3 linked regions of the Cellvibrio sp. PSBB006 genome follow. The protein of the gene in region 3 interacts with the protein of the main gene of each other region in a pairwise test. Links are inferred from orthologs where the notes say so. Each region holds a gene or a part of one and is shown on either strand. Other genes may lie near its edges. The genes, in order: glnL, CBR65_RS07865 and CBR65_RS12815.

Region 1 (9,725 bases), 350 kb from region 3 along the record:
GCGTGTAAACCTGCCGGCATCACCTGCTCCGGCAGGTGATGCAAGTTGGTTAATGGATTACGTAAGGCCCGTTCAGTCACCTGAACGGGCTTTTTCTTTTGCGGCGGCGGGAGTAATCTTGCTGAAATCGTTTGAGGAAGCACCTATGCCCGTCCGTCCGTTCCTGTGTTTACTCCTTGCTCTTGCCCTGACCGCCAGCGCCAGCGCCAGTGCCAGTGCACAAATCTATAAAACCGTCGACAAGGACGGCAAGGTCATCTACACCGATAAGCCCCGCGGCGATCAACCCGCAGAAGCGGTGGATCTCCCACCCATCAACACCCTGCCACCCGAAAACGCCGACAATTTTCCAGAACCCCGGCAAGATAATCAGCAGGAAGCCATCAACTATCAGGTAAACATCATCAGCCCCCGCGAGAATGTAACTATTCCGCCAGGGCAAAGGGATTTGGGGATCGCTATCACGCTCAACCCGCCCCTGGCCGGTGATCACTGGCTGCTTTACTTTATGAACGGTGAATTGCTGGAAGAGACTCGCGATAGCAACATTGTGGTGCAGGATGTCTTTCGCGGTAGCCACACGCTGGAAGTCGAAGTTATCGATAGCAATGGCAACTCCCTGGGCAAGTCTGCCCCGGTCGTCGTCAATGTCATTCGCCCCACCGTTAAACAGCAAACTGCCCCTACGCCGAAACCCAAGCCCAAGACATAATGCGCCATATGCCCAAGCCCTAAAAGCGGGCAGCACCAACTTGGTGCAAAACCCGCTCACACCAACTAGACTCACCACTGAAAACGCCTAAAAACAAGCACTTCTTAATTTGGTTTGCTTTTTGCATAGGTGATGCACACAGACCAAGCACACGAGCGGGCATGTGCCCAGTGCCAAGGCATTCAGGAGTTAATGAATCGGTGAGCCCTCGCGATCTTCACAAACCGCTGCTCGACAGCCTCAGTACAGCCATTATTCTGGTGGACGGCGATCTGCTCCTGCGCCATATGAATCCGGCTGCCGAAGCCTTACTGTCGATGAGCTGTGAACGCAATATCGGCGAGCCCATCACCTACTTCTTCCACGAATCCAACGAAACCGAAAAACAACTCAAACTCGCCGCCGTTCAGGCTAATCACTACACCAAGCGCCATGCTGAATGGCAGCTGCTCAGCGGTGGCCATATCACCGTGGATTACACGGTGACGCCCTTTGGCGACCACGAAGGCCTGATCATCGAAATCCTGCCAATTGACCGCCTGCTGCGTATCAGCCGCGAGGAGATGCTGGCCTCATCCCACGAGACCACGCGCAACCTGATTCGCGGCATGGCCCATGAGATCAAGAATCCACTGGGCGGTATTCGCGGAGCCGCCCAATTGCTGGCGCGGGAACTGCCGGACAGCGGCTTGCAGGAGTACACCAATATCATCATCGACGAGGCAGATCGCCTGCGTAACCTCGTTGATCGTATGCTCGGCCCCAACCAGCTGCCACAGCACAAGCAACTCAACATCCACGAAGCGCTGGAGCGAGTGGCAACCATCATCCACGCCGAAAGCAACGATGCGGTCAAGATCGTGCGCGATTACGACCCCAGTATTCCGGACATCATGGGCGACAAGGAGCTGCTGATTCAGGCGTTCCTGAACATCGTGCGCAACGCCATGCAGGCATTGCTTGAGGCGGGCATGATCGATGGGGTGATTCGCCTGCGTACCCGCATCCAACGGCAATTCACTATCGGGCGCCGCCATCATCCGCTGGTGTGCCGCGTCGACATCCTGGACAACGGCCCCGGTATTCCCCAGGACATGATCGAAAACATTTTCTACCCCATGATCTCCGGGCGCGCTGAAGGCACCGGACTGGGCTTAACGATTTCGCAACACCTTATCCATCAACACCACGGCCTTATCGAGTGCCAGAGTGAGCCGGGCCAAACCCGTTTCACTCTCTACCTACCAATGGAAGTACAACATGCAGAAGTCTAATCGTGTCTGGATTATTGATGATGATCGCTCCATCCGCTGGGTGCTGGAAAAGGCCCTGCAACAAGCCAACATTGACACGCGGGTATTTGACTCGGGTGACAGTGCGCTGAGCCAACTGAACCGCGAAGTGCCCGATGCCATTATCAGCGACATCCGCATGCCCGGGATGGATGGTCTGGCGCTGCTGACCAATCTGCACTCCAATCATCCGCAGGTGCCGATCATCATCATGACGGCGCATTCGGATCTGGACAGTGCGGTAGCGGCTTATCAGGGTGGCGCTTTTGAGTATCTGCCCAAGCCCTTCGACGTGGATGACGCCGTAGCTGTGACCCAGCGCGCCCTGGCTCATGCCCAGGAACAGAAGAGCGAACACACCAGTGTGGCGAGCATCGATGCCAACACCGAGATCATCGGTGAAGCGCCGGCCATGCAGGAAGTTTTCCGTGCAATCGGTCGCTTGTCCCAATCCAACATCACCGTATTGATCAATGGCCAGTCCGGTACCGGTAAAGAGCTGGTGGCACGCGCTCTGCACCGCCACAGCCCGCGCCGCAACGGTCCGTTCATTGCGCTGAACATGGCCGCGATCCCTAAAGATCTGATGGAATCCGAGTTGTTTGGCCATGAGAAAGGCGCCTTTACCGGAGCTGCCTCGCAACGCCAGGGGCGGTTTGAGCAAGCTAACGGCGGCTCGCTGTTTCTCGACGAAATTGGCGATATGCCGGCGGAAACCCAGACCCGTTTACTGCGCGTGCTGGCCGATGGCGAGTTCTACCGCGTTGGTGGTCATACGCCGATCAAGGTGGATGTGCGCATCATCGCCGCCACCCACCAGAACCTCGAACATCTGGTGGCGGAGAACCGCTTCCGTGAAGACTTGTTCCATCGTCTGAACGTGATCCGGATTCATATCCCCAAGCTCGCCAATCGCCGCGAGGATATTCCCAAGCTGGCGCGCTTCTTCCTGCATAAAGCCGCTACCGAATTGAATGTGGACCCGAAAGTGTTGCTGCCGGAAACCGAAGAGTTTTTCTGTTCCCTGCAATGGCCAGGCAACGTGCGCCAATTGGAGAATACCTGCCGCTGGATTACCGTGATGGCATCCGGCCGGGAAGTGCATATTGAAGACTTACCGCCGGAACTGCTGGACCATAAAGAAGGCAGCACACCGGCGGACGATTGGGAAAAAGCCTTACGCCACTGGGCCGATCAGGCTTTGGCACGCGGTCACCACCAGTTGCTCAGCGAAGCGGTACCAACCTTTGAGCGCGCACTGATTGAAACCGCACTCAAATACACCGCCGGGCGCAAACGCGACGCTGCCAATCTGCTCGGCTGGGGCCGCAATACCCTGACCCGCAAACTGAAAGACCTGGGCATGTCCGGCGGTACCGAAGAATAACGTTTCCTCCGTAGGTCGGATTAGCCGCCAGGCGTAATCCGACAGTTTCTCGCCGAAGTATCGTGCATCTCTTCGTAGGAATAACGCGTCGGATTAAGCCTTGCGGCTAATCCGACCTACGGGATTTGTCGCTGTTAACAACATTCCTCATCCTAAACTTTATCTTCCAAACACTTGGTTATAACCCTTAATGTTTTATTGACTATGCCGTTAACCCAACTAGGCTAATCAATAACGACAGTGGTTTTCGCGCACCCGGAAACATTCTTATAAACCACCGCACGGGATTGTTTTTGTCTGCCTTATCCCGGCCCGCCAGACCTCGGCGGACACCTGAATAATAAAAAATCGGAGTATGAAAAGATGGTTGAACGTTCTCTGCTCACCAAATTGATGGGCTGGCTGAGCGCCGCCATGGTTTTGATTGCCATGATCGTGGCCTTTGCCAACTACCGCATTGCCGCCAACGAACTACAGGAAAAATTTACCCACGACAGCCAGACCATGATCGAGTTGACTAACTCCTCCTTACTGGAAGCCGTGTTCGCCTATGATTTCCAGCAGATTGAAGCCATTGCCAAATCCCTGGTCAATACCTCGCTCATCACTGGCATCAACATTGTGGATCATCGTGGCAAAGCACTGGCCACAGCCCAGGATGCCCAGCTCGGCGACGGCCAGGTTCCCCACACCGCCATTCCGATTGTGTACAACGGCAGCAATATCGGCAGCTACGACATTACTTTCTCCACCCATGAAGTCGACCAGGTACTGAGCAGCCAGGTTAAGAACAATATTTTGGTCGTGGTTTTGCTGCTGTTGGCAAGTCTGGGGACAGTGTACGTGCTGACCCGCCGACTGGTGCTGGCACCGGTAGCCGAAGTGACCCAATCCCTCGCCTCCATCGCTGACGGCGGCGGCGATTTGACCCGCCGTTTGTCCACCGCCCGACGCGATGAAATTGCCGCATTGGCCCACAACTTTAATCGCGTGATGGAACATATCGCCGACATCATCCGCAACGTGGTGCAGGTCAATGACAAAGTGCGCGACCACGTCCGCGATATGGCCGCTGCCACTGACAGCACCGTCACCTCCACCGGCCAACAGTTAAAAGAAATTGAATTGGTTGCCACCGCCGTGGAAGAACTGTCGGCCTCAGCCACCGAAATCGCCAAGCACGCCGGCGATACCGCTGAGCGAACCAACGCCACCAGCATCCTGGCCGATGAAGGACACCAGGTAGTCAATCTGTCACTCAATAACGTCAACAGCCTCACCAACCAGATTGATGCAACAGCGAAGAAAATTCAGATATTGAAAGAAAACAGTGTGAATATCGGCTCTGTGATGGAAGTGATTCGTACCATCGCCGAACAAACCAACCTGCTCGCTCTCAACGCCGCCATTGAAGCCGCGCGCGCCGGCGAACAAGGGCGCGGATTTGCGGTGGTCGCTGACGAAGTTCGCTCCCTCGCGCAAAAAACCCGCGACTCCACCGAAGAAATTGAATCGATCATTGTGCAATTGCAACGCGCGGCAGACGAAGCCCATCAATCCATGAACACCAGCACCGCCTCCGCACGCGAAACCATCGACACCGCCGCACGCGTCGGTGAAGCGCTCGATAAAATTCGCGCGAATATCACCGTGATCAACGACATGAACCACCAGATTGCCACCGCCTCACATCAACAAAGTTCAGTCGCGGATGAGGTGAGCAAAAATATTTCTGCGATCCACAACTTGTCCGGCAAAGTCTCGCAAAACGCCAATGTCGTCAGCGCCAGCGCCGGACACCTCACCCAGGAAAGCAGTGAGCTCAAAGAGCAGATAGACAACTTCAAGATTTAAAACCAGCCAGAGCCTTGCTTGGGCGATATTGCGTTGCAATATCGCTTTTTTATATCTCCTTTTCTTCATTTAAACTGTTTCCAAAGCAAATTCGTTTTAAGAAACTAAACTTTTCACAGAAAAAAATAAAAACCTATGCACATTATTTATAAAGACATATAAATATTGCTTTAATTTTGCTCACCCCAAAAACATCAACTAAAGTTATCCATACCTGAACAGGATCTATCTTCACGGTACTCTCATCGTTAGTTAAACAGGACTTTAAGCATGACATCGCTCACCACGCTCGATGGGCTACGCAAAAGCCGAGCTTTGCGCGCCGACAAGATGTTCCTCCTGACCATCATCCTGGAATTCACCTACGCCCTTGCACTTGCCCCCTGGTTTGACACCTGGAAAGCGGCATTCATCGTCGGTATACCATTGGTAATTATTGCCGTGATGATTTACACCGTGCGACCTGCCACCCGATTAAGCTCCGTCGTGTTGGCTAGCATTGCGATGCTATTCGTCACCCTGCACATTCATCAGGCACACGGCTTGATAGAAATGCATTTCGGGGTTTTTGTTGTGCTGGCATTTATCGCGGTATACCGCGACTGGTTACCACTGGTGATCACCGCTGCGTTAGTTGCGGTGCATCATCTGGTGTTCTGTTATCTGCAACATTCCGATATGGGTGTGTGGTTATTTCGCGATATGACTGATCATTGGTTGCGCGTCTTTATCCACGCCGGCTATGTGATTGCAGAGACAGCATTCCTGATTTTCTTTACGCGCAATGCCCGTCGCGAAGTTGAAGTCGGTGATGTGCTAATGGTCACCACACAAAAGATGATGCGCGACGAAGATACCATTGATTTTCGCATCCAGATCGAAAGCTCCTGCACCGAATTACAACAGTTTTCCCGCTTGCTTTGCTGCCTGAAAAAATTGCTGTTTCAGGTCAATAAAGTATCCGATGAATTGCAATCCTCCGCGCAGGAATTGGATGTAAAACGCGAACAGTTACACCAGGACAGCGAAACCATTCAAATGGATATTCACAGCCTCGCCGAATCCGTCACCACCCTGTCGCGCGCCGTGCATGACATCGCCGACAACGCGGCTGCAGCGGCCAGCGCGGTGGAAGATGCCTATAAAGATGAACGTTCGTTACGCATGGTGGTGAAATCCAGCCATGATATTAATGAGTACCTGACACTGGCGTCAGACAAGATGAGCAACCTGAATCAGGCTTGCCACACGATTGATAAAGTCGTTAGCGTGATTACCGGTATTGCAGAACAAACCAATTTACTCGCGCTTAATGCTGCTATCGAAGCGGCCCGCGCTGGTGAAGATGGGCGTGGTTTTGCGGTGGTCGCCGAAGAAGTTCGCGCCTTGGCAGGTCGCACCCAACAATCCACCGGCGAGATTTTCGGCTTGGTGCAAACGCTGCAAAAAGGCTCGGAAGAAACACTGGACATCATGAAAAATTGCCAACGCATCGCCCGGGAGACGGAAGCAAACAGCATAGACGTAGCGCAATCGCTGGATACGCTTAAGGCATCCTTGTTGTCGATCAATCAACTCAACCAATCCATCGCCCAGGCAACACAAGAGCAGGATCAGGTGAGCCAGCAGATGAGTGCCAATGCCGCCACGGTAGAACAACGCAATTCGCAGATGCAAGCGCAGGTGTCAGCATTAAGCAATCTGTCTAATATTTTGATCCAGCATCAAGCGCTGCTAAACCAACAACTGCGCAATGTGGTGCTGGATTCGTCGGCGGAATTGGCGAAGAGTTAATGAATAAAAATTGGGAGCGCACCCTGGCGCTCCGGTTTTACTGTTACGGCGTCTGCCAATCTCCCATTATATTTTCCCAGGTGTAGACTTTCACTTCTGTTGCGGTTAACTGGCGACGCTTGTCGTTTTTATGTGCGCCCGGTCCATCACTTTGATACTCGAAGAAACGCGCATCCTCCGGCATAAACGGTTCCTTGCCACCGTCGCGAGTCGTGCCACCCATCCAATACCAGCCATCGCGGGTAATGTGCGCATCCATTTTTGTATCGATAAACACGGCTTTTCCGATAGCTTTGGGGTCAGCATAGCGACCGTCAGGAAAATCTGTTGTGGGATGCCAGGGCCGCCCGAGTGGCGTAGAGTTATCCGGTACACCCGGCTCACGAGTCAATGTGCAGCGAATAAATGTTAACCCGAATTCATCCACAATCTGCGTTGACGGGGCCGTGACATAAGCGTGGGGAATACTGTCGCGCCCGCGGATTCGGGTGATGATCTCCGAGTCCGTGAACAACGCATTACCGGCGCCGAAGATAAAATCCACATTGCCGGCAATAATATTCTGATCAAACCAGGACCGCCCGGCATCGACGAACAAGGTATCCTGATAGCCGAGCAGTTTTACCTTGCGCACCAGCACACGATCACTACCTTTATCCAGATGTAATGCCACAGCCTGACTGTGGCGAATTTTTTGTGGGTCGTCATTTTCCAATGCATCATTCGCGACGAAATCAAAGGTATTTTCGATCGTTAACTGGTGAAACTGCACATCCGTCGCACGCACAATTATCGTACCTGAGCCGCGGGTTCCCCAGGTTTTTCCCGGCTCTGAAACCTGGCCGGAATAGGCATCAAAATATAAGCGGGTCTTATCCATACCCGCACCAATCAGTTGGATATTGGGTTTGTTGATAACTATTTTCTCGTAATAATTGCCGGGCTGGATAAACACCTTATAAGGCAAGGTTGATTCCATGGGCGCAGCATCAAGCGCTGCCTGAACACTGGCAAAATGCTTCAGCTTGCCAGCCAATACTGCATCATGGGTGACCACAGCGTCGTAAGGTAAATCGGGATGGTGAGCACAAGCCAATAATTGCATCGCCAACAACAGCCACAGTAAATTTTTTATACTTTTCATTTGCTTTCTCCACAAATAAAAACGGCGACACCTGTATAGGCGCCGCCGTTAAGATGTCGTTACATCAGTGATAACCCGCTCAAGCGAAGTAATGCTTGATCGTTGCCAACACACCTTTCTCATAAAAGCGCGTTAACCAGAGTGCGGTTGTTTCGATAAAACGCGTATCCTTAGCCAGATCAGTACCGAACACTTGCGACAACGACGTAACCGCCTTAACCATGGCCAATGGATTACCCGCATTGTCATCGCATAGCTGACGTAAGGTTTTCGCCAGGGGATCGGAGACTTCAATAGCATTGCCTTGTTCATCCACACCAGACACGTAACGAATCCAGGCCGCTACCGCCAGACAAATAATATCAATATGTCCATTACCGGCTAACTGTTCGCGCAGGGTTTCCAACAAGCGTTGGGGCAGTTTCTGCGAACCGTCCATCGCGATTTGCCAGGTGCGATGCTTAAGTGCTTTATTGAAAAAACGATCGCGCAATTGCTGTTTGTAGAATTCAATATCAAAACCATCCGGTGCGGTGACCGTCTCACCGGCCTCGCGCGCCATGTACAACTTGATCATGTTAACGAACGCCGGCTCACTCATAACTTCGCTGATATAGCTGAAACCGGACAAATAACCTGTGTAAGCCAGTGTGGAATGGGAACCATTAAGCAGGCGCAATTTTATTTTTTCAAAAACATGCACATCGTCAACCAACTGCACACCGACTTTTTCCCATTGCGGGCGACCATCAGAAAACTTGTCCTCAACCACCCATTGGGTAAAGGGTTCTGCAACCACCATACCTTCATCACGCAAGCCCAGGCGCGCTTCAATTTCGTGACGATCATCATCCGTGGTTGCAGGCACAATTCTATCAATCATAGTGCAAGGGAAGGCGGTATTGGCTTTAATCCAGTCGGCCAATTCCGCTGAGATCTGCGCAGCAAATTGCCAGACGACTTTCGCCAGAACCTCACCATTATTCGGCAGGTTGTCACAACTTAATGCCGTAAAACTTTTATGGCCTGCCTGAAAACGTTGTTGCAAGGCCGCTACCAGATAACCAATCGCTGACACCGGACGATCCAGATTAGCGAGGTCGTGAATAACATCCGGGTGCGCCAGATTCAGGTCACCGGTAGCCGGATCATGGCAGTAACCTTTTTCAGTAATGGTGAGCGATACGATGCGAATGGCTGGATCAGACATCAAGGCAACCAAAGCAGCGGGATCTTCCGGTCCAACCAGGGTTTTTAACACCGCGCCAATCAGTTGCAATTTTTCACCGTCACCCGAACGCTCTACCAGTGTGTAGAGATTATCCTGCGGCGCCAATTGTTCACGCACATTTGCGGAGCGTAAGCTGCAACCGACAATTCCCCAGTCGCCACCCAATTGATTTAACACGGCCTCGGTGTAATAGGCTTGATGCGCACGGTGAAACGCACCTATGCCGAGATGCACGATGCCTGGTTTAAGTGCCGCACGATCATAGCGGGGTAACTGTACATCGGAAGGTAATTGCCCGGTGTTGCCTGAAT
Region 2 (9,971 bases), 1.2 Mb from region 3 along the record:
ACCAATTTCTGATGCAGGGTGGTACGGTTATCGCAGCCACGTCGCCATATTCTGCCAGCGTCTCCAATCGCAGCTTGAGCGTGCAACCGCAAACCAGCGGATTGCAGGAATGGCTCAATCATCACGGTCTGCAAATAGAAAACCAATTGGTTATGGACTCGCAAAATGTGCCCTTCCCGGTCCCGGTCACACGCAATGTCGGTGGCTTCAGTGTGCAGGAAATTCGTATGCTGGATTATCCCTACTTTGTTGATGTCCGTGGAGCGGGTTTGAATCAGGATAATCCGATTACCGCTAACTTGCCACAGACAACCATGGCCTGGGCTTCGCCGATTGTTGTTGATCAGGAGAAGCAAAGCGCGCGTGAAGTGATTGAGTTGCTGCGCTCCTCTGACGAGGCTTGGCTGTCCAGTTTAACTCAAGTGATGCCGCGAATTGATGGTGGCACTATGAGTCGTTTTGCACCGGAGGGCGAACAGAAATCCCATCTGTTAGGCGTGATCACCACTGGTCGATTTGATTCGTATTTTGCCGGTAAATCCTCGCCTCTGCTTGCACAGGCTGACGAAGATAATACCGAAGCAAATGAAACCGACGCGGCAACCACTGTATCGGGGGTTATTGAGCGTTCACCAGAATCTGCTCGTATCATCCTGTTCAGCTCCAACGATTTCCTGACGGACCAGTTGTTGCAAATGGCGGGTGCTGCCGGAGGCGGCGAATACCTGAATAGCCTGCAATTATTTGCCAACACCGTTGATTGGTCTCTGGAAGATGCGGGCCTACTCAGCATTCGCTCGCGTGGCAATTTCAATCGCACTTTGCCAACGCTGGAACATGGTACACAGTTGTTCTGGGAGTATCTGAATTATGGCCTGGCGTTGTTGGCTTTATTGATAGTGGTGGGTGTTCGCTATCAGATAAACCGGTCGCGTCAAAAAGGCTATCAACAATTACTCGCACACTAGGGAGCACACCATGAAAAAATATCATAGCTGGTTGGCGGGACTATTAGCGGTGCAGGTGGTTCTGGCCGGTAGTTTGTTCTGGTACAAGGAGCAAGCCACTCCTGATGCAACCAATGAGCCTTTGTTAAGTTTTGAACCTGCCGCGATTGATAAATTGGTTATCGCGGATGCAGATAGCAGCGTGATTTTGCAGAAATCCGGTGATCAATGGCAATTGCCGGCATTACATAACTTGCCGGCGGTTGATCAAAAAGTCCCGGAGCTGTTAAACAAACTCAAGGATGCTAAGGTCCGCTGGCCCGTCGCCACTACGGCGTCGAGTCATGAACGCTTCGAAGTCGATGAGGAAAAATTTCAGCGTCGTGTTGAAGTCTTCGCCGGGGATAAAAAGATGGGTGAGGTACTCCTGGGAACCTCGCCCGGTTTCCGCAAGGTGCATGTGCGTCGGCCGGATGACAATGAAATCTACGCTGTAAACCTGAACACTTTTGATATGCCAGTTGCGGACACTGAATGGCTGGATAAAACATTGCTCGGTGCCAAGGATTTAAAAAATATTAAAGGGCCGGATTACGAGTTACAAAAAACCGAGGATCAATGGAATTTGGCTGGCAGCGCAACCGAAGCAATAGATACAGAAAACGTGAAAGTCGATGCGCAAAAAGCGCAGGAGCTGGCGAATGCGTTAAGTAATTTGCGCATTGTCGATGTTGCCGAACAACAGCCGAAGGGCGAACCGGTGGTTATCTCAGTAAGCACGGATACCGGCGAACTGCAATACGAGTTTCTGAAATCTGAGGGCGACTACTTCGTGAAGCGCAATGATCAAAGCCAGGTGTTTACGCTCAGCCAATTCGACTATGACCGTATTACCCAGATACGTCAGCCGCAGTTAGCGGTGAAAGCTGAAGAGCAAAAAGCAGACGCAGACAAGGAGAAAACCAACGGCTAATTTAACGTTGTTTCGTAGGTCGGATTAGGCGCGAGCGCCTAATCCGACCTACTTATTATTCGCGATTGCGCTCGTCTATCTGGCCGTTCAAGGTCCATAAATCATAAAGCCAACCCAAACCAAATAAACCCAGTGTGAAGAGATAAATCAAACCGGTAATCCACTTACCCAGATACATCCGGTGGACACCAAACAGCCCAAGAAAAGCCAACAAGATCCAGGCGACGGAGTAATCAATCGGACCGGGACGAAAACGTGTGTCGGCTTCTCTGGCCATGGAGGGAACCAGGAAAATATCAATTAACCAACCAATACCCAGCAGGCCGAAAGTAAAAAACCACAAGGTACCGGTGAGCGGTTTGCCGAAATAAAACCGGTGCGCACCCATGAATCCCATAATCCAGGTGATATAACCAATTAAAACTGAATGCGTAGATATCTTTTGCACCGTTTAGCCGCCCTCAAATAATGAATGTCCGTAGGTCAGGTTAGCGGCAACGCCGCGTAACCCGACAATCCCTTTTAATCCGTCAAACCAACATACACTTCCTGCACATCATCATCGTCATCAATGGCCGCAAGAAAATGTTCTACTTCCTCTAGGGCCTCACCGCTCAAGCTGACAGGATTCTTCGGGCGATAACCCAGCTTGGCTGACTCGACAGTAAAACCTTGCGCAGGTAACGCGCGGCACACCAGATCGAGATCCGTGGTGTCAGTAATAAACAAGGTCGTGCCGTCATCGTCAGTTTCAAAATCCTGTGCTCCGGCTTCGATGGCGGCCAATTCCGGATCAGCATCCGCGTTTGCCGGTGATGCTTCGATTAATCCGACGTGGTCAAAATCCCAGGATACCGAACCCGAGGAACCCAATTGCCCTTTGCGAAACAGCACGCGCATGCTCGAAATAGTGCGATTCACGTTATCCGTCAAACATTCAACAATTACCGGCACCTGATGCGGAGCAAAACCTTCGTAGGTAACTTTTTCGTAATTCACAGCGCCATCTAATTGGCCTGAGCCCTTTTTGATGGCGCGTTCTAATGTCTCGCGTGTCATTGACGCTTTTTTGGCTTGCTCTACCGCCAAACGCAAACGGGGATTCATATCGGGGTCCGCACCATTGCGAGCCGCAATCATGATTTCCTTGGTCAGTTTGGTAAACAATTTACCCTTGGCATTCGCCGCTGCTTCGCGGTGTTTTGCTTTCCACTGAGCGCCCATATTTTTCTCCCGATAGTAGGTCGGATTAGCCGCAACGCGGCGTAATCCGACATTGAATTTAATTACTATGCAACGCCGAATTTAACTGCAATGCACTTTTATTGGTAACCACTTCCACACGCCCGGTAATGGAATTGCGCCGGAAAACCAGATCAGATTCATTGGCCAATTCACGTGCTTTTACCGTCTTTACCTCAGCGCCAGTATCATCCAACACAATCACCTTGGTGCCGGCAGTGATATACAAACCGGATTCCACTTTGCAGCGATCACCTAACGGAATGCCGATACCGGCATTAGCACCGATCAGGGATTCCTTGCCCACAGAAATGACAATGTTCCCGCCGCCGGACAGTGTGCCCATGGTTGAGCTGCCGCCACCCAAATCAGAACCGGCACCGACAAACACACCGGCAGAGATGCGTCCTTCAATCATTGCCGGGCCTTCGGTGCCCGCATTAAAGTTCACAAAACCTTCGTGCATGATGGTGGTGCCTTCACCGAGATACGCACCCAAACGCACGCGCGCGGTGTGGGCAATACGCACACCTTTCGGTACGACATAGTTGGTCATCTTGGGAAATTTATCGACGCAGGCCACTTCCAATAATTCGCCATTGATGCGAGCCTGTAATTGGCGCTCCGGTAATTCTGCAAGATCAACAGCGCCCTGGTTGGTCCAGGCCACGTTGGGCAATACGCCGAAGACGCCATTCAAATTCGTGCCGTGAGGTTTAACCAGGCGGTGCGATAACAAATGCAATTTCAGATAGGCTTCCGGCACGGAAACTGGACCGGCATCACTTTCCAACAGTGTCACAATCAAGGGTCTTTGACTTTTGCTAAGCGTGCGCGCAACAGCGGACTGGATGTCGTCGCCAGCGTCCGCCAGTGCATCGGCCAATTCGGCAGCTTGCGCCGGTGTGATGTTGATCGCGTGGTTGCCACCGGTGTAGTTCAGGGTTTTGGTAATGGCATCAACGGTATTGGCCGAGGGGTTCAGCAGAGGCTGCGCGTAAAAAATTTCAAGCCATTCACCTTTGGTATTGTGGGTGCCGACACCGAGTCCGAGGCAGTAAAGAGTTGTCATAGTCTTTCCTATTGCTTGCGAGTAAAAATTCTTTTGTGTCGAATTAGCCGCAACGCGGCGTAATCCGACATATTCTCCAATTAACCAAATACGCGCGCATAATCCGCCGCCTTAAAACCTACCTGTTGTTGCTTGCCGGTATCCAGCAATGGCCGCTTGATCAAGGTAGGATTTTTAACAATCACCGCCACGGCGGTTTGTGCATCAAAACTGGATTTTGTCGCCTCATCCAGCTCCTTCCAGGTGGTGCTGCGTTTGTTCACCAATGTATCCAGACCAATATCATTTATCCACCGCTTAACCTGACTTTCGGTCAGGCCATCAACGCGAAAGTCGTGAAAGCGATAATCGATGTGCTGTGTTGCCAACCAGTCTCGCGCCTTCTTGACCGTGTCACAATTCTTGATGCCGTAAAGGGTAATCGTCATAACCAATGCTCTTTTCAAAAATCAGGCTTTTAATACAATCTTCGGTTTCTTACGATTGGGATAGCAGGTGCGACAAATATCGCACACAGTGCCGTCGCAGGTTCGCGCGCTACAGTGCTCGCGACCGTAATAAATGATCTGCAGATGCAATGCGTTCCAGGTTTCTTTGGGAAACAAACGCTTTAAATCTTTTTCCGTTTGCACTACGCTTTTGCCGTTGGTCAAGCCCCAGCGCTGGGCTAGGCGATGAATATGTGTATCCACCGGAAAAGCCGGGTGCCCGAATGCCTGGCTCATCACGACGCTGGCCGTTTTGTGGCCCACACCGGGCAAGCGTTCCAACGCATCCCAATCTTCCGGTACCTGTCCGGCGTGTTCATTTATCAGAATCTGCGACAGTAATGAAATCGCTTTGGATTTTTGCGGCGATAAACCGCAGGGCCGGATTACTGCCTGAATTTTTTCTACCGGCACCTTGGCCATGTCAAAGGGATTGTCAGCAAGTTGCCACAGTGCCGGGGTAACCTGATTGACCCGTTCGTCTGTGCATTGTGCCGAGAGCAGCACCGCAACCAACAGGGTGTAAGGATCTTTATGCTGCAAGGGAATCGGCGGCGCCGGGTAAAGCGTCTGTAAGCGTTGCAGGATAAAAGCTACCCGCTCTTGTTTGGTTAAATTTTTTTCGCTGGTCATAAGCTGTTAACAAATGCCTTGATACGCTGAGCCGCTTCGATACATTCCGTCAAAGGCGCAACAAGGGCCATCCGAACGTAATCTTCACCGGGATTTAAGCCATCACACATGCGTGCCAGATAGCTGCCCGGTAGCACGGTCACGTTTTGCTGTGCAAACAACTGTTGCGCGAAATCTTCACCGCGAATAGGTGTTTTAGGCCAGAGATAAAAACTGGCATCGGGCATGCTGACATCGAGCGCCCCCTCAAGAATATCCAGCACCGCTTCAAATTTTTGACGATACGCGGTGCGGTTAGCACGCACATGTTCTTCATCTTTCCAGGCCGCCACACTGGCCAATTGGGTAGGAACTGGCATGGCACAGCCGTGATAAGTGCGATACAGCAGAAATTTTTTCAGGATATCCGCATCGCCCCCGACAAACCCTGAGCGTAAGCCGGGCAGGTTAGAGCGCTTGGACAAGCTGTGGAATACCACGCAGCGTGCAAAGTCGTGGCGGCCTAACTCGGCACAGGCTTGCAGCAAACCCGCGGGAGGCTGTTGCTCATCAAAATATAATTCGGAATAGCACTCATCGGACGCGATGACAAAATCATACTGATCCGCCAGAGCAATCAGTTTTTTTAACTGCGCGCTGCTCATCACCGCGCCGGTGGGGTTGCCGGGTGAACAGATAAATAACACCTGACAGCGGCGCCATACATCCGGATCTACTGCATCAAAGTCCGGAATAAAATGATTCTGCGGTGTGCAATTGAGAAAAAAAGGCTCAGCCCCGGAAAGAATCGCAGCTCCCTCATAAATTTGGTAAAAGGGATTCGGGCTCACCACCAGCGGCGCAGACTGCCCGCGATCAACCAATGCTTGTGCAAACGCGAACAAGGCTTCGCGCGTGCCGTTAACCGGCAAGACATGCCTCTCTGCATCAAAGCTGCCTGGTTTTAAGTGGAAACGCTGCGTCGCCCAGGTAGCGATTGCCTGACGCAATTCCGGCAACCCTTTGGTGGTGGGATATTGGGATAATGCGGCAAGGTTATCGACGAGGGTCTGTAAGACAAACCTTGGTGGTTCGTGTTTGGGCTCGCCGATAGACAAGGCAATGTGAGTCAAATGTGCCGGTGCAGATACCGCTGCTTTCAGCGCAGCCAATTTTTCAAAAGGGTAGGGATGGAGTTGTTGCAAATCCGGGTTCATTGTCAAAACTTCACATACGTTTGTAGGTCGGATTAGCCGCAGGCGTAATCCGACGGGTTTACTGTTCAATGATAATGTCAGATTACGCCTTGCGGCTAATCCGACCTACGCGCTTCATTCATTATTGGCTGGTAACGCGCCGGTCCAATTGTTCGCAAATTTCCCGCTGCAAACGTTCGCACATATCGGGGTCGCTGAGCGGAAGCCCCTGGTTGTCCGAGATAAAGAAAATATCTTCCACGCGCTCGCCAAGGGTGGCGATCTTGGCATTTTGCAACTGCACATCAAATTGCAAGAAAATGCGGCCGATACAGGCGAGCAAGCCGGGTCGATCCGGGCTGATGACTTCCAACATGGTATAGCCGCTGATCATGTCGTTGCTCAACGAGGTGCGCGTAGGCATGGAAAAATATTTCAAGCGGCGCGGCGTGCGGCGGGTAATCACTTCGGAATAATTGTCCGCCAGGCGCAATTCATCCTGTAGCGCCTTGTGAATATTTTTCAATACGGTCGGATTGCTACCTAATGGTTCACCGTTCTGGTTGAGCACAAAAAAAGTATCGATGGTGTAACCCGACTTGGAGTTGTAGATGCGCGCGTCCTGAATGGAAAGATTTTGTTGATCGAGCGCCGATGCGACGGCCACAAAGACATTTTTGCGCTCTTTGCTGCGCACGAAAATCTGTGTTGCTCCCGCCAATTCCTTATTGGTGGTTTTCTTGATCAGGATCAGCGGTGCATCATCTTGCTGGTCTGCTACGGCGGCGGTGTGCCAGGCGATATCCTGGAAGCTTTCGCGCAGGAAATATTCTTCGCCCATGTCGCCCCAGATTTGCCAGGCGCGTTCTGCATTGATGCCTTTGCGTTCCAGTTTGCGGATGGCGGCCTGCTGGGTTTCTTCAATTAGATCCTGTTTATCAATATTGTTTTCCAGCCCGCGACGCAACGCACGGCGGGTATCCAGATACAACTGCCGCAGTAAACTTGCCCGCCAGGTGTTCCATAATTCTTTATTGGTGCCGTTAATGTCGGCCACGGTTAAGCAATAGAGATAATCCAGGTGTAACTGATCGCCGACGCGCAGGGCGAAATTGTGGATGATCTCCGGGTCGGAAATATCCTGCTTTTGCGCAACGGCCGACATCAATAAATGCTGTTCCACCAACCAACAGACCAAGCGGGTTTCGCGTGGTGAAATACCGTGTCGCTGACAGAACTCTTCAGCATCTACCGCACCCAGTGTAGAGTGATCGCCGCCACGGCCCTTGGCAATGTCGTGATACAGCCCCGAGACGTAGAGTAGTTCCAGTTTGGGTAAACGATTAACCACATGGGCGGCGACAGGGAAATCTTCTTTCGCCGATGGCAGCAGGAAGTTACACATGTTCTGCACGACTTTGAGCGTGTGCGCATCTACTGTGTAGATATGAAATAAGTCGTGTTGCATCTGGCCGGTTACGCGGCCAAATTCCGGTAAATACAAACCCAGGATGCCGTAACGCGTCATGCGTTTCAGTTGTTCTACCAAGCCGGCGGATTGTTGCAACAGCTTCATAAAAAGCTGGGTATTTTTAGGGTCGCGACGATATTGTTCGTCGATAAGATAGCGATTTTCGCGTAACAATCGAATCGTGGATGCATGAACGCCTTCGATTTCAGGGCGTTGCGCCATCAGTACAAAGATCTCCAGCAACGCTGAAGGCCGATCCTCAAAAACCGTGTTATGAATTGCCTCGATATAGTTATCGCGAATCTGAAAACGCTCGTTAAGCGGAATGACATGATGCGCAACATCTTTATTCAAGATCACTTCCTGCAAATATTGCAGTAGCACGTCATTCAATTCGCGCAATGCGAGTACTGTGCGGTAGTACTTGTGCATGAACTGTTCGACCGCGAGGTTCTCGCTGTTGTCAGCGTAGCCAAATAGCTTGGCCAGCTCGCGTTGGTGATCAAACAGCAAACGTTCTTCAGCCCGTTTGGCTACCATGTGCAAACCGTAGCGCACTCGCCAGAGAAATTCCTCGCCGCTATAGAGCATGGAAAACTCTTCTTCAGTGAAAAAATTCTGGCCGTGCAGTTGGCGCAACGTGCGGACCTGATAGTAGCGTTTGGCTACCCAGCAAATGACCTGGATATCGCGCAAACCACCGGGAGCATTTTTGATGTTGGGTTCAAGGTTGTATTCGGTATCGTTATATTTTTGATGCCGTTGGATCTGTTCATCCCACTTTGCGCGGAAAAATTCATCAGCAGGCCAAAGTTGATCAGGCGATGTGAGTTGTTGCAATTCCTGGCGCAGCCTTTCGTCGCCAACCAGCGTGCGCGACTCCATGATATTGGTCGCAACGGTAATATCACTGCGGGCGATCTCTACGCATTGCTTGACAGTGCGGACGCTGTGGCCAATCTCCAGACCGATATCCCAAAGCAGCGTAAGAAAGCGTTCGATATTATCTTTGTAGGCGGGCAGTACAGCAGCGGTGTGCAGGATCAGCAGGTCGATATCGGAAAACGGATGAAGTTCGCCGCGACCGTAACCACCAACGGCTTCCAGGCTGATTCCTTCGGGCCATTCGAACTGATACCAGGCGTAATGCAGGATGCAATCGATAAACAGCGCGCGTTCATACACCAGTGTGCGTATGTCTTCGCCTTCACAGAAACGCGCGTTGAATTGCCCATTGGCTGCTGCCAGCGCATCCTTGAAAACCGTGATAATCGGTTTTTCACTCAGGGCGCGACGAAAGCGACTTTGATCAAAAAAGAACAGCGGTCTTTCGAAATAGGGCACCGAAGGGTTCAGCATGATTTAAAAAACTTCTCCTGTGCGTGCCGTCAGTACTTCAACACCGTCTTTGGTTACCACCATGGTATGTTCCCATTGGGCGGAGAGGCGCCCGTCTTTGGTTTCCACGGTCCAACCGTCACTTTTTAACTTGGTATGTGGTTTGCCGGCATTGATCATCGGCTCGATGGTGAAACACATGCCCTCGCGCAACGCCATCCCGGTGCCCGGGCGACCGTAATGCAGAATCTGTGGTTCTTCATGGAAAACCTTGCCAATACCATGACCGCAATATTCGCGCACAACCGAGTAATAATTGCCTTCCGCGTGCTGCTGAATCACATGGCCGATATCACCCAGTGTGCAACCGGGTTTTACGATCTCGATTGCTTTGTACATACATTCCTGGGTCACCTTAACCAGACGCTCCGCATGGGAGGCTGGTGTACCCACGAAATACATGGCGCTGGTGTCGCCGTGGTAACCGTCGTAAATCACCGTGACATCGATATTGATGATGTCGCCGTTCTTGAGCACTTTCTTATCCGACGGAATGCCGTGGCAGACCACCTGATTCACCGAGGTGCAGATAGATTTGGGGAAGCCGCGATAGCCAAGGCAGGCGGGGATGG
Region 3 (9,732 bases):
CCAATACCAGGGACACAACCAACAGGAGTGTCGAGATGGCATTTACCTCCGGTGAAACACCGACGCGCACCATGGAATATACCTTGAGCGGTAATATTTCATAGCCGGGGCCGGTGACAAATGCGCTCACAATAACGTCATCTAATGACAGCGTGAAGCTTAATAACCATCCTGATGCCACGGCGGGAACAGCCAGCGGCAGAATAATTTTCCAGAAGATGCGGCTTTCGGAAGCACCGAGATCGCGCGCCGCTTCCAGCATCTTGACATCAAAGCCGCGTAAACGCGAATACACGGCAATAATCACAAAGGGCAAACAAAAGGTGATGTGCGCTAACAGCAACGAAATAAAACCTAATTCAATCCCGATAGCGATAAAGATAATCAGCAGCGAAATCGCCATCACAATATCCGGCGTCAGCATACTGATAAACACCATGGATGATAAAGCTGCTTTACCACGGAATTGATAGCGATAAAGTGCCACCGCACCCAGGGTGCCAATGATGGTGGCGACAGTGGCTGCCACAACGGCAATGGTCAATGAATGCGTGGCAGCGGTCATTAAACTCTCATTGCCCAGTAATCGTTCATACCATTTCAGGGTAAAGCCCTGCCAACTGGTGCCGTAACGCGACCCGTTGAACGAGTTCACCACCAACACACCAATCGGCAGATAGATAAAAAATAAAATCAGGCCCAAATAGCCGAATCTAAAAGTCCGAGTCATTGATGCCTCCCTGACGACTAACGAACTTCGCCGCGCGGAAATACAACCACAGCATGAAGCCGAGCAAGACAATCAACAACACACTCAGGGCCGAACCAAACGGCCAGTCGCGCGTATTGAGGAATTGGGTTTTGATGACGTTGCCGAGCAATAAATTTTTCCCGCCGAGCAGGTCTGAAATGTAGAACATGCCCATTGCCGGTAATAGCACCATCAGGCAGCCGGCCACGATGCCGGGTGAGGTTAAAGGCACGGTAATACGCCAGAAACGATGGAAAGCACCTGCACCCAAATCCTTCGCCGCGTGCAATAGACGCACGTCGAGTTTTTCCAGCGCAGAGAATAACGGCAGCACCATAAAAGGCAGCAGGATGTAACTCAGCCCGAGTACCACCGCAAATTTGGTGTACAGGAGTTGTAGCGGCTTTTCAATCAAACCCAGGCCCAGCAACAGGTTATTGATCAACCCTTTGTTACCGAGGATAAATTGCAGCGCGTAGGTTCTCACCAGAGAGTTGGTCCAGAACGGCAGGATGACCAGAAACAACAGAATCGGTTGCCAACGCTTCGGTAGTTGCGCGATGCACATGGCAAAGGGATAACCTATCAACAGGCACACCACCATCGCCAGCAATGACATGCCCAGCGAATCCAGCAGCACCTGCAGATAGAGGATATCCAGGGTGCGAACGTAGTTCTCCACGTTGAGTGGCAAGGCGACTGTGTCGACGGTATCGCGGGTCAGGACGCTGGTAATCAATACCAGCACATTGGGCATGAAGACAAACAGCACCAGCCAAACCGTGATAAGGCCGATGGCCCAAAAACGAAACTGATTAATGTGATGCTTCATAGGGCAACACCACTTCCCAACCCGGCACCCATTTCACGGCGACGCTTTGGTTCAGACTGTAATCGAAAGACGGATCATCTTCGTCAAAAAATTCGCTGGTCATCAGCTCTGCGCCGGATGGCAAACGAATAATCGAGTCGAGGGTTTTACCTTTGTAGTTACGCTCAACAATCTTGCCTGTCAGTGTCTGGCTGGTGTGCGCATCTTCCAGATACTCCACGCGCAGATCTTCCGGACGCAACAATACATTTACCTTGTCACCCACCTTGAAGCTGTGCTCCGCGTGCAGCGTCCACTGCATACCTTCCACTTTGACTTCGTATTCATGGTTGCCGTCGACGGCAATGATTTCGCCATCCAGTTGATTGATCTCACCAATAAATTTCGCCACAAATAAATTGGCGGGTTGTTCGTAAATTTCGCGCGGCGTGCCCAACTGTTGTACCTTGCCTTTATGCATGACAACCACGCGATCCGACATCGACAAGGCTTCTTCCTGGTCGTGGGTAACGTACACAAAGGTGATACCTAATTTGCGTTGCAGGCGTTTCAATTCCACTTGCATCTGTTGACGCAGCTTGTAATCCAGTGCGCTGAGGGATTCATCGAGGAGCAGTAACTTCGGTCGATTCACCACCGCCCGCGCAATGGCGACGCGTTGTTGCTGACCACCGGACAACTGATTCGGTTTACGCTGGGCAAAATCGCCCAGACGAACCATCTCCAGCGCTTCTATCACACGCGGCCTGATGTCCGCTTTCGGCACCTTGCTCATCTTCAACCCGAAGGCGACGTTGTCGAACACCGTCATATGCGGGAACAGTGCGTAGCTCTGGAACACCGTGTTAACCGGGCGTTTTTCCGCCGGGATGTTACTGATCTCCTGGCCTGCCAGATGGATTTCACCGACGTCTGCATCTTCCAGACCGGCGATCATGCGCAACACGGTGGTTTTACCGCAGCCCGACGGCCCCAACAGAGTAAAGAACTCACCATCGAAGATCGTCAAATCAAAATTATCCAGCACGCGGTTGTCGCCATAGGTTTTCGACAACTGTTTTAGTATCAGCAGGGGACGCGGTTCATTCACCGTGACAGTGCTCCTCTTATGTAACGTGTTTGCCGTTAGGGTCGTAGCCGTGAATCAGTTACTCACGACGGTCAGCCACTGTAAAGCGGATAACCCAGAGAAACAAACGGCCAGCCGAGAGGAGTTGACCGGGGACGGTCAGGGACTCGTTGCTGGGCGCGGATGCCGCTGGTTTACTCACGAAATTTTTACCGTCTCTTGCGTAGCTGTTCGCTGGTAAACCTTGCAACGATTTAAGGATGCGGGACACTGGCCATAGGCAAAAGACGGCACATTTTACTCATAGCCCCCCCTAAAAATCCAGCGTCCCTCCGCGCAAAAATCACACAATGGCAGGCGCGCCCCGGTTAGCCGGACAACCGGGATCAAAGGCGGAATATCGATTGAAAAAGGGGCGCGATAAAAACAACTTGGCCCCGCTATTCGCGAGGCCAAAGCATGACAGTTCCTATGCAGGTGCTCGCCATTAAATGGGGCGGCCACCATAATCCGGGCTGGGTTTTTTTGGTGGATCTGAAGTTACATTGGGCGGAACTTCACTGATCTTGCCGCCGCGCGCTAAAAACGCTGCAACCTGATCATCGATTTCATCGCGTATACGCTGACGGGAAGCGATACTGAAATCTTCGATGACTTCAACACTGGCAGCCTTGCTACTGGATGAAAAACTGGCTTCATCACTATCAAGGGCATCAACGTCCTCATCATCCTCTTCGTCCTCGATGGGCTCATCAACATCTTCATCGTTAAGGGGTTCATCAGTAGCCATATTGTCACCTGGAATCTCGAACTGTTGGAGGCACGAAGCCATACCGGTTTTTCGGCTGGTCGTTCGCTTCGCCTAATTTATAGCGCAGGCCTGTTTAAACGTCATGCGAAGTGGCTGCTTTTTTTTAGGCTTTTTTTATCTTACCTATCAAAAAGTGGAAATAATTTGGTTATTAACCACCCACAAGCCGCTCTTCTCGGCCGGCATCTCTCGTCCCGCCAGCGCACATAGCGCAGCGGGAGCAACAAAAAATGAGTGAATTGTGTACATGACGTTTCAGCCACAGGGACAAAGACAGGAAACCGGAATATTTTTTCCCCAAGCTGCGTATAATTTGCGGCAGGTTACACAACAGTGTGGGGATTATGTCAGGCAGTTCTTCTTACACCTGTGGTATTGAGACGTTTGATCCGCAAGGCCGGACCGTTATATCCATGCACGGGTCGACTCATTTTTCGGGCTATTCTAATGAATGTGAAACCGCTATTGAAATACTTTCCTGAAATTCATCACCTACCCCAGGACGCCCAGCTTCGCTTGCTGCAAAGCGCTCACGAGCAGGCGTTTGTTGCACAGAATAAATTGCGCATCTGGCGCAATAACCTGATGAGTTTTGTTGTGTTAATTCTGGCTTGTGTCGTCGTGATTGCCGTTATCGGTCCCTGGCTGAGCTTGCAGGCCAGCACCACCGGCGTGCTGCTGATGCTGATCGTTTTCCCGGTATTTTTATTTGTGCAGCAGCGCCGCTACCTGGCGAGCTTACGCCCCCTGGTGCGTCAACTTGCACATCAAAACCTTGATAAGCAGACATAAAAAAGCAGCGCACCCAGAGGGAAACGCTGCCGGAGACATCCGTGACAAAAAAGCCGTCGCAATGACGGCTTTTATTTTTTGAGACCTTAAATCGCGTCCGGTCCGGTTTCGCCGGTACGGATACGAATAATTTCTTCGAGCGGTGTGATAAAGATTTTACCGTCACCAATCTTGCCGGTCTGCGCCGCTTTGGTAATGGCTTCGACCGCCTGTTCAACCATGGAATCATCCACTGCCAACTCGATCTTCACCTTCGGTAAAAAATCAACTACGTATTCCGCACCGCGGTAGAGTTCAGTGTGGCCTTTCTGGCGGCCGAACCCTTTGACTTCTGTCACGGTCATGCCTTGTACGCCGACCTCTGACAGTGCGGTACGCACGTCGTCAAGTTTGAATGGTTTTACTACAGCAGTAATCAGTTTCATTGTGGGTTCCTTTGCTTGTCTCGCTTGTCTCTTGCCTGCTTATCGCCTGGCTTTTTTATTCATCTGATTGGCCACAGCCGTTGGGCTGAGAACCCGTAAACGTCAGTGAAGTTCCGTTACGATACACGCAACGCCTGTGAAAATCATCTGTCCACCAGGAGCAAGTTTACTGCAAGATTACGGCTTTGCTATCCATCGCCCGATATTTACCGGGCGATGGGCCAGAGAGTCTTACTTGTGCGTAAACTCAGGATAGGCTTCCATACCACACTCAGCGATATCCACACCTTCGAACTCTTCTTCTTCGGATACACGGATACCGATAACCAGCTTGATGATGAACCAGACAACGAAGCTGGCAATAAATACCCATGCAAAGATAACCGCAGCACCGATAAGTTGACCCAGGAAGGTGGTGCCTTCAGAGGTGAAGGGTACAACGAGCAATCCGAACAGACCAACTACGCCATGCACCGAAATGGCACCTACCGGGTCGTCGATCTTCAGCTTGTCCAACCCGATGATCGAGAAGACAACAATGATGCCCGCAACGATTCCGATTATGGTTGCAGCCATAGCGCTGGGCGAGTCAGGGCTCGCAGTGATAGCAACAAGGCCAGCCAAAGCACCATTCAGGGCCATGGTTAAATCTGCTTTGCCAAACAGGATACGAGCAACCATCAAAGCACCAACCAGACCGCCGGCAGCTGCTGCGTTGGTATTCAGGAACACCATCGCCACAGCGTTGGCATTTCCGATATCGCCAAGTTTCAATACGGAGCCACCATTGAAGCCGAACCAGCCCATCCACAGGATGAAAGTTCCCAAGGTAGCCAGGGGCAGGTTAGCACCGGTGATCGCGTGCACTTCGCCGTTGGGGCCGTATTTGCCTTTTCGAGCTCCCAAAAGGATTACACCTGCCAATGCCGCCGTGGCGCCAGCGAGGTGAACGATTCCCGAGCCCGCGAAGTCCTTGAAGCCAAACTGGTCATCGAGGTTCAAGCCGAATTTGCCTTCCGCACCCCAGGTCCAGGAGCCTTCCATCGGATAGATGAAGCCGGTCATGACCACAGCGAACAGCAGGAATGCCCAGAGCTTCATGCGCTCAGCTACTGCACCAGATACGATTGACATGGCGGTAGCTACGAAGACCACCTGAAAGAAGAAGTCAGATGCGGAAGAGTAGATCGCGCCACCGGTGAAACCGCCCTCTCGCTCGGCGAACTCGCCAAGCTTGGCAGTTACATCAACCTCCTGAATACCGGTCAGGAAGACATCGCCACCGTACATGATCGCGTAACCACACACCATGTACATGATGCACGCTATCGCATACAGCGCGACGTTTTTAGTCAAAATTTCAGTGGTGTTCTTGGCGCGTACCAAGCCTGATTCCAACATAGCGAAGCCAGCGGCCATCCACATAACCAGTGCGCCGCACACCAGGAAGTAAAAGGTGTCCATGGCGTACTGAAGATGATAAATATTCTCTTCCATTGCTCATTCCCCGATCTTAAAGTTGTTAAATTTAAAGTGCTTGTTCGCCTGTTTCGCCGGTACGTATGCGCACGACCTGCTCCAGGGTTGATACAAAGATTTTGCCGTCGCCGATTTTGCTGCTGTTCGCGGCTTTGGTGATTGCTTCCACCACCGAGTCCAGCTCCGTTTCGGAAACGGCAATCTCAATCTTGGTCTTGGGCAGGAAATCGACCACGTATTCTGCGCCGCGATAGAGTTCTGAATGCCCTTTTTGCCGACCAAAACCTTTTACTTCGGTTACCGTCATACCGTGCACGCCGATGTCGGACAGCGCTTCGCGCACCACATCGAGCTTGAACGGTTTGATAATCGCTGTTACCAGTTTCATCGATCTGCTCCTAAAAAAATCCCACACTGACGTGCGGGAAACACCGGAAATACATGACCCGGTTGCCAATCGACAGCGGCGATCAGTGCCGTACCAAACACAGATACTGTGTTTATTGCCCTTCTGGTGTCTCCGTCTGGCGTCGATTTACACCGCAACGCGAGGTGTTGTGGTAAAGGCAACAGCCAATACCATTAACTGTGTCTTCAAATGGAACTTTGCATAGAGCAGGCCAATACAAAAAAAACCTTGTATTTCAATTAGATGAGGATATATACGTGCCAGACGACAGGAATAATGAAGGAATTGCGATTTTGCTCGCACCGTTTTTGTGCTTTCGCAATATCACTGCGCACCGATTTCGGGCAGTAGGAAAATTCAGGCGTGTTAATCCGCTGTTATGACCTCGACTCGCCTAAGACAGAGAGGAAAACACGGAGTAGACTGCACAACTTTGAGTAGCAACCGAGGCTTGATGATGATTACCGACTTCGCCCAGCGCCTGTTACAGGAGTTACAGAAAAATCTGCCCCAGATTTCCGCACTCTTACCCAAACGCGAACTCCACCTTGCCCTCCAATCGGCCCTGAGTCGGCTGGATCTGGTCACACGAGAGGAGTTCGATGCACAACAAGCTGTCCTGGCACGTACACGCGAGAAGCTGGAACAGTTGGAGGAAACTCTGGCAAGCCTCGAAGCCAGGGCAAGCGACAAACCATAGTGCGCCGAGCTGAGCCATTTCATTCGCTAGCCGGTTTGTTTATAGTGCACAGCTCTTTTGTTCGACATCGCAAGGAATGCCTATGTCACTGGCTATTGTTTATTCACGCGCAAAGCTCGGTGTCAGCGCCCCGCTGGTCACTGTAGAAGTTCATCTATCCAATGGCCTGCCAAGCCTTTCCATCGTCGGGTTACCGGAAACGGCGGTCAAGGAAAGCAAAGACCGGGTGCGCAGTGCCATCCTGAACAGCCATCTCGAATTTCCCGCACGCCGCATTACCGTCAACCTGGCGCCTGCAGATTTGCCAAAAGAAGGTGGCCGCTACGACCTGGCGATCGCCCTTGGTATTCTCGCCGCCTCCGGGCAAATCCCCAAAGAAAGTCTGGCAGAGTATGAATTTCTCGGTGAATTGGCACTCTCTGGCGAACTGCGCCCGATTAATGCTGCTTTACCTGCCGCCCTCGCCAGCGGGGATGTCCAACGTCGCCTGATCCTGCCCACACATAATGCAACTGAAGCCGCACTCAGTAACACAACTCGCGTTTACGGCAGTGATAACCTGCTTCAGGTCTGCGCGCACCTGCATCAGCGGGAATTTTTATTTCAAGCCGAGGCAGCGGTAGCCGCCGATAACGATGATTATCTGGATTTGAGCGATGTAAAAGGACAAGCGCAGGCAAAACGCGCGTTGGAGATAGCTGCCAGCGGTGGACACAATTTGCTGCTTTACGGTCCACCGGGCACCGGGAAAACCATGCTGGCCAGTCGTCTGCCGGGGATATTGCCGGCACTGGATGAACGGGAGATGCTGGATGTTGCGGCAGTTTATTCCGCCGCACCTTCCGTCACATCACAGACGGGCACCCACGCTTGGCGAAAACGGCCGTTTCGCGCGCCGCACCATACTGCGTCAGCGATTGCTCTGGTAGGCGGCGGTCCCAACCCGCGGCCCGGTGAAATTTCTCTGGCCCATCGCGGCGTCCTGTTTCTGGATGAGTTGCCGGAATTTCAACGCCAGGTCCTGGAAGTATTGCGCGAACCCCTGGAAAGCGGTGAAGTGCGCATCTCCCGCGCAAGAGCGCAGGTCACTTATCCCGCACACTTTCAATTGGTTGCCGCCATGAACCCCTGCCCGTGCGGTTATCACGGCAGTGATTCCGATCGATGTCGCTGCACACCGGATCAAGTCCGCCGGTACCGCGATAAAATTTCCGGCCCTTTGCTTGATCGCATCGACATGCATGTTCCCGTCAGGGCACTCAAGCAAGGCGAACTACACGCACCATCAACCGGCGATAACAGCACACGTGTACGCGAGCGGGTTGAACAAACCAGAACCCGACAACTCGACCGGCAGGGAAAATACAATCACCAGCTCAACGCACCGGAACTGGAGCGCTTTTGTGTGTTGAACAATAACGACAAGTTATTGCTGGAACAGGCCATTGATAAGCTCGGCCTTTCAACTCGCGCATATCACCGGGTGTTAAAAGTGGCACGCACGCTGGCGGATATGGAAGGCTTGCAGCAACCCGGTACAACACAAATTACTGAAGCCTTGAGTTACCGCACACTGGATCGGGAGAATTTATCGACCATTTGATACCCCGAATCAATAAATGAATAGATTTACAGCCTATGGCAATTCACTAAATTTTTTTCGCAAATATTCAATAAATATTCTTGCGTTCTTCGAAAGATATTTTCCATCCTGATACACCACATACAGACTTCGCTCAGGCAGCACCGTGTAATTCTCCAGGAGGGAAACCACTGGAGAGCCCTGTGCCGACGTTGCAACACATTTATCGACGGCGAATTGGGGAAGACATGCGACCCCTATTCCAGCTTGCACTGCCTTCACTACCGTTCGTATATCATTTATATGCAATTGGGATTCAAGCTTGATGGATTTTATATCTTCCGTTTTTCTGTCCTGAAAAATCCATTGCTCATTTTTAGATCGAAAAAATAATGCAGCGTGCCCATAGAGGTCGGAAGGTGTTTCTATCGGCGGATGAGAATCCAGATACGCCCGACTTGCATAAACCCCAATGTGAATATCCCAAAGGCGCTGGGCAATTAGATTGGAATCCTCCAGCGGGCCTATACGGATCGCCAAATCCACCTCCTCTGTAACCAGGTCGCGCATCCGATTATCCGTGTAGACATTGAGTTCTACTTCTGGATGCGCAAGCTGAAATTCAATTATGCACTCCGACAACAATTCTTGCGCCAAAAAAGTTGGCGCGGTAATTGTCAGCTTGCCACCAATCAGATCCAATGAAGCAGTAGTGGCATTTAAATTTCGTTCCAGTGATTCAATTAAGGGCATACATTGATTGAACAATGTCAACCCGGTGTCAGTTACTTGAAACTTTCGTGTATTTCGCCTGATTAACTTGGTTTTTAATGCGCACTCTAACTTTGTTATTCGACGGCTGATTGTACTGGCAGGAACATC

Evidence for each region.
Region 1: the proteins of CBR65_RS12815 (region 3) and glnL interact in binary tests that used the Escherichia coli proteins (3 or more experiments, as listed by UniProt). The link is inferred for Cellvibrio sp. PSBB006 from one-to-one orthologs.
Region 2: the proteins of CBR65_RS12815 (region 3) and CBR65_RS07865 interact in binary tests that used the Escherichia coli proteins (3 or more experiments, as listed by UniProt). The link is inferred for Cellvibrio sp. PSBB006 from one-to-one orthologs.

Annotation. Positions count from the first base shown.
Region 1 is NZ_CP021382.1:2,728,381-2,738,105, forward strand. Bases 1-2,949 are described here. They hold glnL (nitrogen regulation protein NR(II)), read left to right. Parts: upstream 1-912; coding sequence 913-1,986; downstream 1,987-2,949. Other genes in these bases: glnA (type I glutamate--ammonia ligase), read left to right, coding at 1-8; CBR65_RS11405 (DUF4124 domain-containing protein), read left to right, coding at 146-712; glnG (nitrogen regulation protein NR(I)), read left to right, coding at 1,973-2,949. Also shown: more of glnG, read left to right, coding at 2,950-3,391; CBR65_RS11420 (methyl-accepting chemotaxis protein), read left to right, coding at 3,755-5,245; CBR65_RS11425 (methyl-accepting chemotaxis protein), read left to right, coding at 5,516-7,039; CBR65_RS11430 (pectinesterase family protein), read right to left, coding at 7,083-8,183; CBR65_RS11435 (mannitol dehydrogenase family protein), read right to left, coding at 8,263-9,725.
Region 2 is NZ_CP021382.1:1,903,489-1,913,459, reverse strand. What follows is about bases 6,473-9,667. They hold CBR65_RS07865 ([protein-PII] uridylyltransferase), read right to left. Parts: upstream 9,361-9,667; coding sequence 6,673-9,360; downstream 6,473-6,672. Other genes in these bases: map (type I methionyl aminopeptidase), read right to left, coding at 9,364-9,667; dapC (succinyldiaminopimelate transaminase), read right to left, coding at 6,473-6,551. In the rest of the region: CBR65_RS07905 (Gldg family protein), read left to right, coding at 1-968; CBR65_RS07900 (DUF4340 domain-containing protein), read left to right, coding at 979-1,920; CBR65_RS07895 (TM2 domain-containing protein), read right to left, coding at 1,976-2,368; CBR65_RS07890 (YebC/PmpR family DNA-binding transcriptional regulator), read right to left, coding at 2,443-3,144; dapD (2,3,4,5-tetrahydropyridine-2,6-dicarboxylate N-succinyltransferase), read right to left, coding at 3,203-4,234; CBR65_RS07880 (ArsC family reductase), read right to left, coding at 4,315-4,662; nth (endonuclease III), read right to left, coding at 4,684-5,355; more of dapC, read right to left, coding at 5,352-6,472; more of map, read right to left, coding at 9,668-9,971.
Region 3 is NZ_CP021382.1:3,076,106-3,085,837, forward strand. What follows is about bases 3,012-5,967. They hold CBR65_RS12815 (P-II family nitrogen regulator), read right to left. Parts: upstream 4,681-5,967; coding sequence 4,342-4,680; downstream 3,012-4,341. Other genes in these bases: CBR65_RS12805 (hypothetical protein), read right to left, coding at 3,140-3,442; CBR65_RS12810 (hypothetical protein), read left to right, coding at 3,911-4,255; CBR65_RS12820 (ammonium transporter), read right to left, coding at 4,912-5,967. Also shown: spermidine/putrescine ABC transporter permease PotC, read right to left, coding at 1-730; spermidine/putrescine ABC transporter permease PotB, read right to left, coding at 714-1,583; spermidine/putrescine ABC transporter ATP-binding protein PotA, read right to left, coding at 1,567-2,673; more of CBR65_RS12820, read right to left, coding at 5,968-6,177; CBR65_RS12825 (P-II family nitrogen regulator), read right to left, coding at 6,209-6,547; CBR65_RS12830 (accessory factor UbiK family protein), read left to right, coding at 7,026-7,268; CBR65_RS12835 (YifB family Mg chelatase-like AAA ATPase), read left to right, coding at 7,351-8,871; CBR65_RS12840 (LysR family transcriptional regulator), read right to left, coding at 8,905-9,732. UniProt on the Escherichia coli protein: P-II indirectly controls the transcription of the glutamine synthetase gene (glnA). P-II prevents NR-II-catalyzed conversion of NR-I to NR-I-phosphate, the transcriptional activator of GlnA. When P-II is uridylylated to P-II-UMP, these events are reversed.